Regions from separate parts of the Paenibacillus sp. OAE614 genome, predicted to be linked through region 1. Evidence: riboswitches for the same ligand, from Rfam matches in the RefSeq annotation. Region 1 holds a riboswitch; the other holds the start of a gene.
The links. A riboswitch is a leader RNA that binds a small molecule or an ion and turns the genes downstream of it on or off. The one in region 1 is predicted to bind cyclic di-AMP.
Positions count from the first base shown of each region.

Region 2: it holds a riboswitch for cyclic di-AMP, as region 1 does, so the genes downstream of both, ABIE48_RS31125 (C40 family peptidase) here and ABIE48_RS06795 (C40 family peptidase) in region 1, are expected to answer to the same signal.

Region 1 covers NZ_JBEPOD010000001.1:1,383,852-1,387,267, reverse strand. Annotated here, with positions in the region: gene ABIE48_RS06800 (multicopper oxidase family protein) at 1-1,365, shown strand, start outside; gene ABIE48_RS06795 (C40 family peptidase) at 1,436-1,906, opposite strand; cyclic di-AMP (ydaO/yuaA leader) riboswitch at 1,911-2,042, opposite strand; gene ABIE48_RS06790 (YdhK family protein) at 2,521-3,087, opposite strand; gene ABIE48_RS06785 (metal-sensing transcriptional repressor) at 3,357-3,416, shown strand, end outside.
Region 2 covers NZ_JBEPOD010000001.1:6,792,471-6,795,886, reverse strand. Annotated here, with positions in the region: gene ABIE48_RS31130 (C40 family peptidase) at 220-711, opposite strand; cyclic di-AMP (ydaO/yuaA leader) riboswitch at 715-854, opposite strand; gene ABIE48_RS31125 (C40 family peptidase) at 1,232-1,699, opposite strand; cyclic di-AMP (ydaO/yuaA leader) riboswitch at 1,704-1,841, opposite strand; gene ABIE48_RS31120 (hypothetical protein) at 2,115-2,957, opposite strand; gene ABIE48_RS31115 (M1 family metallopeptidase) at 2,968-3,416, opposite strand, start outside.

The DNA of each region.
Region 1 (3,416 bases):
AAATTAACAACAGCAACACCTGTTGTGAATGGTAAAGGATTCACCATAACCGCAAAGGAAAGTAATCTTGAAGTGGAAAAGGGAAAAACCATTCCCGTATGGACATTTAATAACTCGGTTCCCGGTCCACAAGTCCGGGTAAAGGTTGGGGATACGGTCAAAATAAACTTGAAAAATAACCTCAAGCAGCCTGTCTCCATCCATTGGCACGGCTATCCGGTTCCCAACAACATGGACGGAATTCCAGGAGTCACACAAGATGCTGTCGAACCCGGAAAGACCTTCACCTATGAATTTAAAGCCACCGTACCGGGTACTTATTGGTACCACTCACATCAAGACAGTGTGAATCAAGTGGACAAAGGCTTGTATGGTTCTCTTGTTGTCGAAGATCCCCAAGATACAGCTGACCGCGATTACACCCTTGTGCTCGATGAATGGATGAGTTCTGGAGATATGAACATGGATAACGGTGGGATGAAAATGGCAGGACATGATATGAGTATGTATGACCTTTATACGATCAACGGAAAAACAGGTGATGCGATCGATAAGCTTACCGCTAAAGAGGGTGAAAAAGTAAAACTTCGGTTGATTAACGCCGGCTACATCACGCACCGGATGCATTTACACGGTCATTCTTTTAAGGTTGTTGCATCCGACGGGCAGCCCGTGAATGACCCGGCTGTGATCAAGGATCAATTCGTCTCGATTGCTCCCGGTGAACGATATGACATTGAATTTAACACAGATCATCCCGGAATCTGGTTACTTGAAGAACACGCTAAGGATAGTCGAGCACAAAATATGAGAGCCATGATTCAATACGAAGGTTCCAATGCGAAACCCGACCCTTCCGATGCATCCAAAGAACTTCCCGATTTTGATCTGGAGGAGTACGGAAGCATGTCTGCGTCCGCATTTTCTTTGGATCAAACCTTTGATGAAGACGTGACAATGAATCTGAATACCGAAATGAGAAATGGAGAAATGGTTTACACGATCAATGGAAAGGTTTTTCCGGATACGGATACAATCAAAGTAAAAAGAGGAGATAAGGTAAAGGTGACCTTTGTAAATCAATCCAAAATGGACGATCACCCGATGCACCTACACGGCCATTTCTTCCAAGTCTTGAGCAAGAATGGCAAGCCAGTTCAAGGATCTCCGATCATGAAAGACACGCTGAACGTCAAACCTGGCGAAACGTATGAAGTTGCCTTTGAAGCTGACAACCCCGGTGAATGGATGTTCCATTGCCACGATTTACACCACGCGTCCGCTGGAATGGTAACTGATGTGATGTATGATGATTATCAAAATAATTATACGCCTGATCCCAATGTGAACAACGTACCTGAATAAACAACAAAACGCACCGGCTGACTTCAGCCGGTGCTTTCATTTTTGATTTAGGTGGCTTATCTCGACTAGATCAAATTTCGCTGATCATTTTCAGGTAACTTTGTTGACTCAAGACGCGGCGTGCTGTAACATACCGATTTTTATAATATGAATCCGATAATTTGCTAATGGTAACGCCTTTACTGCTTGAAGAGTGTGCAAACTCATTATTGCCGATATAAATACCCGCGTGAGATATTCCCGTACCGTCCGTATTAAAGAATACCAGGTCTCCTGCTCTAAGGTTTTCACGATCTACTGGAGTTCCGACTTGAGCCTGTGTTTTAGATGTGCGGGGTAAATCTAAATTGAATTTATCAAATATGTATAAAATAAAACCGGAACAGTCAAAACCAGCCACTGTTGTGCCGCCCCACTGATAAGGAGTGCCTACGACCTTATCCACCTCACTTTCGAGTTTAACGGAGCTGGCAAAGGAACTGGTTGCACTTGCTGAAAAAACAATGGCCGCACCTATCAATGACAAAATTACTTTCTTCACTATGTAGTTCTCCTTCCGATGCCTACGGAGTTAGCTAAGGGTTCGGTAGAAGGTTCCCTCTATTCTTCAATGAGAATATTTCACCCAAAAATGGTTCCCCCGTTTTCAGTATCAAGAAATTCGGCAATAATTATTAAAAAAATGTAACCCTACATAATGTAGTATATAATCAGATTTTTTGTCAATGCCTAATTAATAGATTCCCATTAACCGTAACTTTTTCACTGATATTTGTTGGATTTAATGGAAGTTCAGCGAAGCTGAGTAAAGTTTGTCGATTTCTATTCCCGAAATCGAGGTCCTTGTCTTGGTAACGGAACATGTTAAGCAAGAAAAAATAACAATTTTGTAAAGGATTGATTCCGAGCAACAGAAAAACCAAGGCAAATAATCATATGGACGCCAAACAAAAAAACCGATCTGGCATTGCAAGATCGGCTAAAGCTATTTATCCGTCAGTACACAGTCGAACCACGATCTTCATTGAGCTTGTCGATAACACGTCATAACGCTGCCCATGTCCAATATTTACAGTATCAGTCATATAACGTGCATAAGGAGAAAGGAATTCACCGTCTTGTGCCACTCAACATCATTCACTTGCTAAAAAAACTCTATTTAGAAAGCTCACTTTCGACTACCCATTGATGATTCCTAATGGGGTTTCCTCCCGTAGTTGGCGTGTAGTCAACCATATACACCGTTGTTTTTTCAGCAGAGTCAATGGTGCCCTCTGCGCCTTTCATACCTTCCATATGATCAGCCTCAATGGTCACCTTAGTTCCTGGTTGCAAGGGCTCACTACCCGCATCCTTTATTTCCTCCTGGATAATCCACTTGTGATTGGGAACGGGTTCACCTCCAGTGGTTGGAGTATACGTTACAGCATAAGCCACCGTGTCATAGGCACCGACCACTTTAGCCTTGGCTCCATCCATGCCTTCCATATGCTTGGCATGGATCACAACCTCATCTCCAACTTTATATGTGGAATTTTGAGCTTCTTTTAACCCTGCAGGAACCTCACCAGAACCGGAATGATTCATGCTGTCCATATCCCCCATATTTGAATGGTCGCTGCCCATGTCCATGTTCGTATTATTGTTTGCGTTATCCTTGTTTCCACACGCACTTAGCACCAGGATTGCTGCAAGGCTAATAAAAATGAATACTTTTTTCACAGTTTGTCACACACCTTTGCATATTTTTATTTGGATTGAATCCTCAGCTCCCAAACATTCTACCTAAAACTTATGAAGAACTTGTGAAGGTTTCCCGGACTTATTGGTTATTGTTAAAACCAAAAAACTCTGCTGCAGGCAGAGTTTAGTGAAGACATAATTCATGTAATATTTGCTTTTCTATCCATTTCTGCAAACGTGAACCTGGATCCCGATTGTTGTTATCATCCCCCTATGGGGGTTATAATTTGCAGAAAGGGGGTTGAGACATGACTGAACATGATCACGGTACTGGTGGGGAACATACTCATATTGTTACTCATACACAT
Region 2 (3,416 bases), 5.4 Mb from region 1:
GCAGATCTCCCTTCCAGACCTCCCTGTAGGATTTGAACATTAGAGAAAAAATATTCCGGATTGTCCCAGATATCTGTTTAATTTCGGAATAGCGGGGTAAATGAGGAGTAGCGGGCGGGGATGGAAAGGTTACCCATTTCTGTCCGCAAAAAATCCCGCAAAAGGAGATTTCGGCAAAAATCTCATTCTACGGGATCTCGTACCCTTGCTTTACCTGCATTACTGGACGTCATCTACGTCCTCGGAATCGACGGCGGCGGTTTTGTATTTATCCGTACTCATGATTCGTTTGGCGCCAACGTAGCGGTTGACGTAGTAGCTGTCGCTCAGAGAGCTGATGATCACACCGCGAGAAGTGGAGGCATGTGCGAATTTTCCGTCGCCGACGTAAATTCCGACATGGGATACTCCGGCTCCCGATGTATTAAAGAATACCAAGTCGCCTGCTCTCAGATCACTGCGGGATACGGCCGAACCCATGCTGAACTGGGAACCAGACTGATGGGGCAGATCGATGCCCAATTGATCAAATACGTACATTGTAAATCCCGAGCAGTCAAATCCGCTTGTTGTGGTTCCGCCCGTTCTGTACTTGGTTCCGATCGCGCTGTCGATCACTTTATCCATCTTGGAATCTGCGAAAGCGCTTCCTGTGCCGACCGTGAGCACAATGGCGAAACTCATGACTGCTGCTGCAAGCTTCTTCTTCAAGTAAAATACCCCTTCCGGCGCCTGCGAGGTTAGCTTAAGGATTCGGTAGAAGGCCCCCTATGATCCCTCTGGAGCAAGATCAATTCACCCATAACTGGTTCCCCCGCTTTCCTTAGTGTGAGGAAATTCGGCATGAACTTTTTACACTATGTATAATTCCCTGTTACTTCTTATTCGTTCGCAACTTTGTGTCAGGTAAAGATTACAAAGTTGTTACTATCGCTGGGACTATTGTAACAAAGGAATCGGACTTTGGCAATTGTTTCTAACAGAAAAAGAAGATTTGTAGGAAAATTTATAGGAAATGATGTTTATTTGTTGGACGAGTGGGTAAAAGAAATGACAAGGGTGGAAAAAACAGGAGAAAATCGTGGATTTACTCGTTTAAAAAATTTTTTTGAAATGCTGTTACCTTTTCGGTGGTTCTTACGTCTAATAAGTAACAACAAACCCGCGGGGCGATTTCGGCAAAAATCAGCGGCGCGGGTTGTTCTGGATATGCATTGTTTTCGAGAGATAATCAATTGTAAACCGCAGCTTGGTATTTGGCCGTACTCATGACCCGTTTGGCGCCAACGTAGCGGTTGGCGTAGTAGCTTTGGCTCAGTTTGCTGATGGTAACGCCTTTCGAAGAGGACGCGTGCGCGAATTTTCCGTTGCCGATGTAAATGCCGACATGGGAAACGCCTGCGCCTAGGGTGTTAAAGAAAACCAGGTCTCCTGCTCTCAGCTGGCTTTTGGAAACAGCGGTACCTGTTTTATACTGCGCAGCGGATTGACGCGGGAGGGTTAACCCCAGCTTTTGGTACACGTAACGGGTAAAACCGGAGCAATCGAAGCCGTTCGTAGTTGTCCCGCCGGTTTTGTAAGAAACGCCGATCGTGTTGTTAACGATGTGATTCAGAGATGAATCCGCAAATACGCTGCCGGTGCCCATGGAGAACGCAAGTGTAAGGCCCAGCGCTGCGGCTGCCAACTTCTTCTTCAAAAAAATAAACCCCTTCCAATGCCTGCGAGGTTAGCTTAAGGATTCGGTAGAAGGTCCCCTATGATCCCTCTGTAGCGAGATCAATTCACCCAAAATTGGATCCCCCGCTTCCTGGTGCCTGGGAATTCGGCTCGTGATGATTGCACCGGAAATGGACATGCTGACAAGTTACCTATAATCCTACATACCAATCAAATGAACGGACAAATGATGAAATCAGTTACAGCAAAGTCAAAATCGTTACAGCAAAGATTACAAAGTTGTTACTAAGTTCGTACTCGGATTATTTTAACAGAGGATTTATACTTTGGCAAATGGTTAACAATCATTTTACAACAAAAACCCCGCCTCTTTTCAACAGAAAGAGACGGGGTTCTTCTTTTATCAGCGGATTAAAGTGATGACAAAATTTTAACTATTCCGAAATATTTTTTTTCGTACGGTTCATTTGCTGATGCCACAAATCATATTGGGAGGAGATATTCCATAATTTAAAGATACAGCTGACCATATGATAGCCCTGCTGGATAATCAGAGTGGCAAGCCCTGCCCAGATCAGAGAGACACTGCTGGTAATGCCATACAAGAGCAGGCTGACCGCGCCCAGCAGAACGGATATGCCGATGACCGGCAGCGCGCTTCGCAGGCAGATCCAGAGCGAGGAGAACATGCTGGTTCCACCGGTTTTGCCAAACTGCATGAACAGAATCATCTGATGGACGATGTAGCAGTACAGAAGCCAGACTGCAATGTACGGGATGCAGTGAAGCAGCTGGGCATGGTTTTGGATCGCGCTGAGCAGGATTGGATACATCTTCGGGATCATCCAGTATAACGGAGCGGCGATAAGCACCCATTCGATCAGGTGAAAAAGAAACACCGTTTTGCCGTGCAGCTTCATACCCTGGAAGAAAAACAGTCCGCGTTCCCCCTGATGCTCCCGGTGCAGGCCGTAGAAGATGCCCGCGTGGATAAAAGGGGTCAGCAGCATGCGGAGGGCGACCATTCCCAGGAGAACCCACAGATAGGTATGCACGGTGCTGCTTTGGGTCAAGCTCATTTGTCCCTCCACATAATAGAGGACCTGGCTGAGTTCGGTCGGCGGGGGATCGGGATACCGCATCAGCAGCGGCACAACCGCCGAATCGATCAGACGGTACAGGAAGTAGCCCCAGAGCAGCTGGTACAGGAACATGATGATCATGACATAAAATTGGTCTTTGACGCTTTTCCAACCGTTAACAATATAGGATTTCACTGCTCTCACCTCACCAGGACAGACTTCCAAGCAGGGTTTCAATCAGCTTGGTAATGCTTACGTTCCAGCGGAGGAGCACTTTATGATCCATGTCCGCCTTCAGGTAGTTGTTCACATGTTTGTTTTCCAGCACGATCGTATAGCCGGGATCGATCATGGCCCAGGCCAGCGGGGAGCTGTATGTCAGCTTGAACTGGGTGCTGGCGTTTTTTACGTCCCAAACCTTTTTGATCTGATGCCCGTCCGTAAACGTGAACAGAATCGGCACCTGCGGCAGATCGCCGCCCTTTTTGCTGACCTTCACCAAAGAATCGTACCGGGGCTGCGCCGAATCCTTATCCTTGCGCACCGTAATTTCGTCGACCGAAAAATCGGCCATTTGGCTGCCGTATACATATTGATCGAAGAAGGTCTGCCACGACTTGCTGGTTACCTGCTCGACCACCTTTTGAAAATCAG